One region of the Sphingomonas sp. BL-S-29 genome, then DNA from elsewhere that is predicted to be linked to it. Evidence: predicted binding sites of a transcription regulator. Region 1 holds the regulator's gene; each other region holds the start of a gene.

Evidence for each region. Region 1 encodes LexA, which represses DNA repair genes until DNA is damaged. Its sites were predicted from a motif close to GTTCCNCNCTTGTTCT; they were not measured.
Region 2: a site for LexA is predicted at 877-892, ahead of ACZ1I2_RS17185 (ATP-dependent helicase). Genes of this name have one in related genera too.
Region 3: a site for LexA is predicted at 1,350-1,365, ahead of uvrA (excinuclease ABC subunit UvrA). Genes of this name have one in related genera too.
Region 4: a site for LexA is predicted at 998-1,013, ahead of recA (recombinase RecA). Genes of this name have one in related genera too.

Annotation. Positions count from the first base shown of each region.
Region 1 is NZ_CM145482.1:3,754,780-3,756,981, forward strand. Features, by position in the region: gene ACZ1I2_RS17705 (molybdopterin molybdotransferase MoeA) at 1-423, shown strand, start outside; gene lexA (transcriptional repressor LexA) at 480-1,157, shown strand; partial or broken gene ACZ1I2_RS17715 (ComEC/Rec2 family competence protein) at 1,162-2,202, opposite strand, start outside.
Region 2 is NZ_CM145482.1:3,649,522-3,651,723, forward strand. Features, by position in the region: gene ACZ1I2_RS17180 (pepsin/retropepsin-like aspartic protease family protein) at 1-730, opposite strand, end outside; gene ACZ1I2_RS17185 (ATP-dependent helicase) at 896-2,202, shown strand, end outside.
Region 3 is NZ_CM145482.1:1,672,098-1,674,299, forward strand. Features, by position in the region: gene ACZ1I2_RS08000 (alpha/beta fold hydrolase) at 1-801, shown strand, start outside; gene ACZ1I2_RS08005 (cupin domain-containing protein) at 798-1,274, shown strand; gene uvrA (excinuclease ABC subunit UvrA) at 1,376-2,202, shown strand, end outside.
Region 4 is NZ_CM145482.1:3,141,461-3,143,662, reverse strand. Features, by position in the region: gene ACZ1I2_RS14985 (adenosine deaminase) at 1-916, opposite strand, end outside; gene recA (recombinase RecA) at 1,090-2,184, shown strand.

The DNA.
Region 1 (2,202 bases):
GTCCGCCCGGCGCTCGCTGCCGCGGGCGGCAGCATCGATTTCTGGCGGATCGCGCTCCGCCCGGGCAAGCCGATGATGGCGGGCCGGCTCGGCGGCGCGGTGGTGCTCGGCCTGCCGGGCAACCCGGTTTCGGCCTTCGTCACCGCCTTCCTGTTCCTCCGCCCGCTGATCGCTATCATGGCGGGCGCGCCCGATCCGTTCCCGCGCACCTCCACCGCGATCCTCGGCGAGGACCTGCCGGCGAACGACCACCGCCAGGATTATCTGCGCGCCGCGATCCGCGACGGCCATGTCTTCGCCGCCGGCATTCAGGACAGTTCGATGCTGCTGACGCTCGCCCGCGCCGACTGCCTGATCGTCCGCGCGCCCAATGCACCGGCGCTCGGCGCCGGCGAGGTGGTGGAAATCCTTCCATTCGCTTGACACGGCACCGGAACATTGCATAAACGTTCCCAGTCTGTTCCGACGGAGGAATTGGGATGCTTACCCGCAAGCAGCACGAGCTGATCTGCTTCATCAACGACCGGCTCGAGGCGAGCGGCGTTTCGCCCTCGTTCGAGGAAATGAAGGAGGCGCTCGACCTCAAGTCCAAATCGGGCGTCCACCGCCTGATCAGCGCGCTGGAGGAACGCAAGTTCATCCGCCGCCTGCCCAACCGCGCCCGCGCGCTCGAAGTGCTGCGCATGCCGGAACGGCCCGAGGCAGTGCGCAAGGGCGCCGCTGCGGCCGCCGCGCCGACCGGCAATGTGAAGAAGCTCCCCGAGCCGGCGAACGACGTGATCGAGATTCCGCTGCACGGCCGGATCGCGGCCGGCGTGCCGATCGAGGCGTTCGAGGGCCAGTCGATGCTCGCGGTGCCCGCCGCATTGCTCGGCGGCGGCGAACATTATGCGCTCGAGGTCTCGGGTGACTCGATGGTCGATGCCGGCATCCTCGACGGCGATTATGCCCTGATCCGTCGCGCCGACACGGCGCGCGACGGCGAGATCGTCGTGGCGCTGATCGACGACAGCGAAGCGACGCTCAAATATTTCCGGAAGGAAGGCGCGATGATCCGCCTCGATCCGGCGAACCGCGCCTATGATCCGCAGCGTTATTCCCCGCATCAGGTGCGCGTGCAGGGTAAGCTCGCCGGCCTGCTCCGCCGCTACGTCTGACCGGCACGGGCGCCGTCACCCGCCAGGGGTGGCGGTCGCCCGGCTGCAACACGGTGGTGACATGGCCGGTACGCAGCGTCACCGCGACACCACCGGTCTTGGCCAGCATGTCGCGGTCGAGCTTTAGCCAGCGCGGGCGGCAGCCATCGGGCAGCCAGCGCTCGCTGACCACGATATCGGCGGTGGCGCATGCCGCGATCAGCTCGCCCGCCGGCACTAGATAGGCGCTCCGCGTCGCGAGGATCCGCCAGCTCCGGCCGCCCGCCTTCTGCTCGACCAGACAGAGATCGCGGCTGCACCGCGCCTCTGGTTGATCGGCGAGGAACAGGGGCTCGCCGTCCACCCCGCTATTCTCCGCCAGCATGTCCGACGTGTAGTCGCCGACCCGATCACGCAGCAGCGCCAGCCCGCCCCGCGCCGTCCGGATCGCGACATGCCGTCCGTCGCCGGTGACGAGCAGGTCGGGCGTCGGCGTCGTCAGCGCCCAGGCAGCGCCCATCGCGAACGGCACGCCGCCGAGCTGCCGCCAGCGCGTCCGCCACAAGGCGACCCACAGCCCGCCGAACGCCATCAGCCCGAAAGCCCCGCCCGGCATCGCCGGTAGCGCCGCGACCGATCCGGGGATGCTCGCGGTAGCATGCGCGATCCACAGCAGCAGGTCGAGCGACCGCGCCGTCAGCCACCACAAGGGCGCGCCAATCCCCGCCAGGTCGAACAATAGCGCCAGCGCTTCGAGCGGCATGACGATGAAGGTGGTCAGCGGGATCGCGACGATATTGGCGACCGCGCCATAGATGCCCGCCTTGTGGAAGTGGAACAGCGCGATCGGGATCAGCGACAGCTCGACCACCACGCCGGTCAGCAGCAGCGACAGCAAGGTCCGCCCCAGCTTCTGCCACCAGGGCTGTTCGCGCGGCGCGAACCACGCCTTCACCCGCGGATGCTCGTGCAGCGCGACGATCGCCGCGACCGCCGCGAAGGAGAGCTGGAAACTCGGCCCGGCCAGCGCGTCGGGGAAGAGCAGCAGCACGATGAAGGCGCCGGC
Region 2 (2,202 bases), 110 kb from region 1:
GCGCATCGAACCTCGTATCGCCGATCTGCAGGCTGCCCGCGCGCACCAGGCGGCTCGCATGCTCCCCGCGCGCGGCGAGCGGCACCCAGGGCTTCGCATCGTCCCACAAGCCGCTCTTGCGCGAGGCAGGGCCATAAAGCCGCGCCGCGACCGGCGCGCCGGTATCGAGCAGGAAGCGATAGCTCTGCCCGTCGAGCATCACGTCGGCGAAGATATAGGCGGACCCGTTGACCAGATTGTGATGCCGGATCTCGGACGCGAGGCGGACATAGCCGGTGCGATCCTTGATGCCGTCGCGATAGATGCGCCACTCGCCCTTGCCGAAATCCAGCTCGCTGTCGAAGGCGGTCATCGCCCCCGCCGCGAGCGATCCCGACACGTCGTCGCCGAACGACACCCGGTCGGTTCCCGCCAGCGCCACATCCTCGTCGCGCAGGCTGCCGCCGATGATGAAGTCGCGCGCATCGTAGATCGGGTAGATACGTTTCTCCCCGCCGATGCCGAGCGACGCGGTCGTCTTCTTCACCAGCCCCAGCCGCTTCGCGAGATCGTCCCGGATCAGGCCCACCACGCCGCCGGTGTCCATCGCGAAGAAGAACGGCCCCTGCCCCGCCACGCCGCACGCCACCAGCACGCGGCCTTCCTCCAGCGCGATCGGGATGGTCACCGGCGGCCGCGCCGCTGCGGCGGCCCGCAGTCCACCGACGGGCAGGATCGTTGCGGCGGCCATTCCTCCGAGCAGGTTTCGGCGTGAAATCATGATGATGCGACTCCAGGTGGCGGTCACTTTGTAGCCGAGGAAAAATGACGGCGTGAAGACTCGGCATCCCGCCCTACTCCCTCTCACTCCAACACGCGCTTGCCCCCATCGCCCGCGTTCCCTACCTGTTCACCGATGAGTCTCCCCGCGCCCAGCCCTGCCGACCCGCCCTATCTCGCGGGCCTGAACGCCCCGCAGCGCGAGGCCGTGCTCACCACCGAGGGCCCGGTGCTCGTCCTTGCCGGCGCCGGCACGGGCAAGACGGCGGCGCTCACCGCGCGCCTCGCCCATCTGCTCTTCACCAAAAAGGCCTGGCCGTCCGAGATCCTGTCGGTCACCTTCACCAACAAGGCCGCGCGCGAGATGCGCGACCGGGTCGGCCGGCTCGTCGGCGATGTGGTGGAGGGCATGCCCTGGCTCGGCACCTTCCACGCGATCGGCGCGAAGATGCTGCGCCGCCATGCCGAGCTGGTCGGGCTGCAGAGCAATTTCACCATCCTCGACACCGACGATCAGCTGCGCCTGCTGAAACAGCTCATCCTCGCCGCCGATCTCGACGAGAAACGCTGGCCCGCGCGCCAGCTCGCCGGGCTGATCGACCAGTGGAAGAACAAGGGCCTGACGCCGTCCGACATCGATGCCGGCGAAAGCGAGCTCTACGCCAATGGCCGCGGGCGGGAGATGTACGCGCAATACCAGGCCCGGCTGAAGGCGCTCAACGCCTGCGATTTCGGCGACCTGCTACTCCACATGCTGACCATATTGAAGCGCGATCGCGGCGTGCTCGCCGACTATCAGCGCCGCTTCAAATATATCATGGTCGACGAATATCAGGACACCAACAGCGTCCAGTATCTCTGGCTCCGCCTGCTCGCGCAGGAGAGCAAGAACCTCTGCTGCGTCGGCGACGACGACCAGTCGATCTATTCGTGGCGCGGCGCGCAGGTGGAGAATATCCTGAAGTTCGAAAAGGACTTCCCCGGCGCCAGGGTGATCCGGCTCGAGCAGAATTACCGCTCCACCCCGCACATCCTCGCCGCGGCCTCGGGCGTGATCGCCAATAACAGCGGCCGGCTCGGCAAGTCGCTATGGACCGATGCGAGCGAGGGCGAGAAGGTCAAGGTGCTCGGCGTGTGGGACGGCCCCGAGGAAGCGCGTCGCGTCGGCGAGGAGATCGAGTCCTGCCAGCGGGCGGGCAAGAGCCTCGACGACATCGCCATCCTGGTCCGCGCGCAGCACCAGACGCGCGAGTTCGAGGAACGCTTCATCACTATCGGCCTGCCGCACAAGATCCTCGGCGGGCAGCGCTTCTACGAACGGCTCGAGATCCGCGACGCGATCGCCTATCTGCGCGTCGTCGCGCAGCCGGCCGACGACCTGGCCTTCGAACGCATCGTCAACACGCCGAAGCGCGGCCTTGGCGACAAGGCAGTGCAGAAGGT
Region 3 (2,202 bases), 2.1 Mb from region 1:
ATCCATGTCCGGGTCGGCGGCAAGGGTCCCGCGGTCGTGCTGCTGCACGGCTATGGCGAGACCGGCGACATGTGGGCGCCGATGGCGGCCGACCTGATGCGCGACCACACCGTGATCGTGCCCGATCTGCGCGGCCTTGGCCTGTCCTCCAAGCCGGCCGGCGGCTTCGACAAGAAGACTCAGGCGGGCGACGTGCTCGGCGTGCTCGACCGGCTGAAGATCGGCCAGGTCGATCTCGTCACCCACGATATCGGCAACATGGTCGGCTTCGCCTTTGCCGCGCAGCATCCGGACCGCGTGAGGCGCTTCGTGCTGATCGACGCGCCGGTCCCCGGCGTCGGCCCGTGGGAGGAGATCCTCAAGAATCCGCTGCTGTGGCACTTCCGTTTCGGCGGGCCCGACATGGAGCGGCTCGTGGCGGGGCGCGAGCGCATCTATCTCGATCGCTTCTGGAACGAATTCTCCGCGGTGCCGGCGCATTTCACGGAGGGCTCGCGCGAGCATTATGCAAAACTCTACGCCATGCCCGGCGCGATGCATTCCGGCTTCGCGCAATTCGCCGCCTTCGATCAGGATGCGATCGACAACCGCGCCTGGCTCGCCGCGAACGGCAAGCTCAAGATGCCGGTGCTCGCGCTCGGCGGCGAGAAGAGCTTCGGCCTGACCATGGCAGTGGTGATGCGCGCCGGCGCCGAGAATGTCACCGAGGGCGTGGTCCCCGGTTCCGGCCACTGGATCATGGAAGAGAATCCCGACGCGACCGTGAAGCTCATCCGCGACTTCCTGGTACCCGCGAAATGAGGGCGCGGCTCTGGCTGGCGACGGCGCTCCTGCCGCTCGCCGCCACGGGCGCGGCTCAGATGGGAGAGGGCGGTCACCTCCGCCTCGCCCCCGCCGATATCGCTGCGCTCCCCACGCTCGGCGCGGGTGCCGGCACCTCGGGCGTCGCGGGCATCCGCACCCGCATCCTGTCGGGCGACCCGACCAGGGCCGGCCTTTACACCATCGCGCTGACCGTCCCCGCCAACACCCGCATCGCCGCCCACCGCCACCGCGACGATCGCACCGCGACCGTCGTCTCCGGCACCTGGTATTTCGGTTACGGCGACAAGGCATCGGACGCCGCGTTCAAGCCCCTCCCGCCCGGCAGCTTCTACGCCGAACCCGGCGACGTCGCCCATTTCGCCCGTACCGGCGCCGATCCGGTGACGCTCTACATCACCGGCATCGGGCCGACCGACACCCGCTATGTCGAGGCCAGCGCGAGCCCTTGATCGAAAGCAACACGGTCGCGGCTCGAAACCGCGCCGCGCGTTCCTATATTGCCCGGTAGCGGCTCTTGCCGAATCCGAACAAATATGGAACATAACGGTCTATGCTGACCCATATCTCCGTGCGCGGCGCGCGCGAGCACAACCTCAAGGATGTCTCCATCGACATCCCGCGCGACACGCTCACGGTGATCACCGGGCTGTCCGGCTCGGGCAAGTCGAGCCTGGCCTTCGACACCATCTATGCCGAGGGGCAGCGGCGCTACGTCGAGTCGCTCTCGGCCTATGCGCGCCAGTTCCTCGAGCTGATGCAGAAGCCCGATGTCGATCATATCGAGGGCCTGTCGCCCGCCATCTCGATCGAGCAGAAGACCACCAGCCGCAACCCGCGCTCCACGGTCGCCACGGTCACCGAGGTCTATGATTATATGCGCCTGCTCTGGGCGCGCGTCGGCATCCCCTATTCGCCCGAGACCGGCCTGCCGATCGCCGCGCAGACCGTCAGCCAGATGGTCGACCGCGTCATGGCCCTGCCCGAGGGCACGCGCCTGTACCTGCTCGCGCCCGTCGTGCGCGGCCGCAAGGGCGAGTATCGCAAGGAACTGGCCGAGTGGCAGAAAGCGGGCTTCACCCGCGTCCGCATCGACGGCGAGCTCTACGAGATCGACGAAGCCCCCGCGCTCGACAAGAAATACAAGCACGACATCGAGGTCGTGGTCGATCGCCTCGTCGTCGGCCCGGACATGTCCACCCGCCTCGCCGACAGCTTCGAGACTGCGCTGAAGCTGGCCGAGGGGCTGGCTTATGTGGATCTGGTCGATACGACGGTGGCCGAAATATCCCCCTCCCGCTCGCGGGAGGGGCTAGGGGAGGGCCTGTCCGCAAGCAGCGCCGCCCTTGGTGACACGCCCTCCCCCGACCCCTCCCGCAA
Region 4 (2,202 bases), 610 kb from region 1:
GCATCGCGAGATCCTCCCGGTCGAGCCCGCGCGCTGCCGCCGCCGCGCGGTAATTGTCGGCGATGTAGCCACCGAAATAGGCCGGATCGTCCGAATTGATCGTGGCGCGCAAGCCCGCCTTGAGCATCCGGTCGATCGGGTGGTTGGCCATGTCGTCGACCACGCACAGCTTCAGGTTGGATAGCGGGCAGACCGTCAGGGTCATGCCGGTGCGCGCGAGGCGCGCGGTCAGCACCGGATCCTCCAGGCTGCGATTGCCATGGTCGAGCCGGTCGACATCGAGCAGGTCGAGCGCCTGATAGACATAATCGGGCGGGCCTTCCTCGCCGGCATGGGCGACGAGCCGCAGCCCCCTGGCACGCGCGGCGGCGAAGACACGGGCGAATTTCTCGGGCGGATGGCCGAGCTCGGACGAATCGAGCCCGACCGCGTCGATCCGGTCGAGCCAGGGCTCGGCCGCTTCCAGCGTGGCGAACGCCGCGTCCTCGTCGAGGTGGCGCAGAAAGGAGAGGATCAGCTTCGTGGTCATGCCATGCCGGGCTTTCGCGGCGTCCATGCCCGCCAGCAGGCCCTCGATCACCGTGCCGAAGGCGATGCCACGATCGGTATGAGTCTGGGGATCGAACATGATCTCTGCATGGACGACACCGTCCGCCGCGGCGCGGTCGAAATAGGCCGTGGCGAGGTCGCGGAAATCCTCCTGCGTCTGCAACACGGCCGCGCCGGCATAATAGATGTCGAGGAAATCCTGCAGCCGGGAGAAGCTGTAGGCGGCGCGGACCTCCTCGACGCTGGCATAGGGGATGGCGATGCCGTTGCGCGTCGCGAGGGCGAACATCAGCTCGGGCTCGAGGCTGCCCTCGATATGGAGGTGAAGTTCCGCCTTGGGCAGGCCGGCGATGAAATCCTGGGTCATGACGCTTCATCGCGCGGCGCGGGCAGGGGGGCAAGCCCGTCAGCGTCGGGTAGGCTGATCAGCATCTCGAGGAAAAACATCGTTCCACTCTTGTTCTTGTAGAACAAACTGTGTACGAAGCTTCCAACACGCATTGAATGCGTGACACGATCAGTCTAGCGACGGAGGCTCCAATGGCGGCATCTTTGAAGGTCATCGACAACAAAATGGCAGTCTCCAACGACAAGGCGAGCTCCGAGCGCGCCAAGGCACTCGACGCGGCGCTCGCTCAGATCGACCGCGCATTCGGCAAGGGCTCGGCCATGCGGCTGGGCTCCAAGGAAACCATGCAGGTCGAGGCGATCTCGACCGGTTCGCTCGGGCTCGACATCGCGCTCGGCGTGGGCGGCCTGCCGCGCGGCCGCGTGATCGAGATCTACGGGCCGGAAAGCTCGGGCAAGACCACGCTCGCGCTCCACGTCATCGCCGAGGCGCAGCGGAACGGCGGCACGGCGGCGTTCGTCGATGCCGAGCATGCGCTCGACCCGGTCTATGCCAAGAAGCTGGGGGTCAATATCGACGAGCTGATCGTGTCGCAGCCCGACACCGGCGAACAGGCGCTCGAGATCGTCGACACGCTGGTGCGGTCCAACGCGATCGACGTGCTGGTGGTCGATTCGGTCGCGGCTCTGGTGCCGCGCGCGGAAATCGAGGGCGAGATGGGCGACAGCCATGTCGGCCTTCAGGCCCGGCTGATGTCGCAGTCGCTGCGCAAGCTGACCGGCTCGATCAGCCGCTCGCGCTGCATGGTGATCTTCATCAACCAGCTGCGCATGAAGATCGGCGTGATGTACGGCAACCCGGAGACCACGACGGGCGGCAATGCGCTGAAATTCTACGCCTCGGTCCGCCTCGACATCCGTCGCACCGGCCAGATCAAGGACCGCGAGGAGATCATCGGCAACACCACCCGGGTGAAGGTCGTCAAGAACAAGGTCGCGCCGCCGTTCAAGCAGGTCGAATTCGACATCATGTACGGCCAGGGCATCTCCAAGATCGGCGAAATCCTCGATCTCGGCGTGAAGGCGGGGCTGGTCGAGAAGTCGGGCGCCTGGTTCTCCTACGACAGCGTCCGCATCGGCCAGGGCCGGGAGAATTCGAAGACCTTCCTCAAGGAAAACCCCGAAATGTCCGATCGCCTGGAAAAGGCGATCCGGGCCCGGACCGACAAGGTCGCCGAAGAGATGATGGCCGGCCCCGAGCCCGAGGACGATGACGGCGATCTCTGAGACCTGACTTCACGCGGC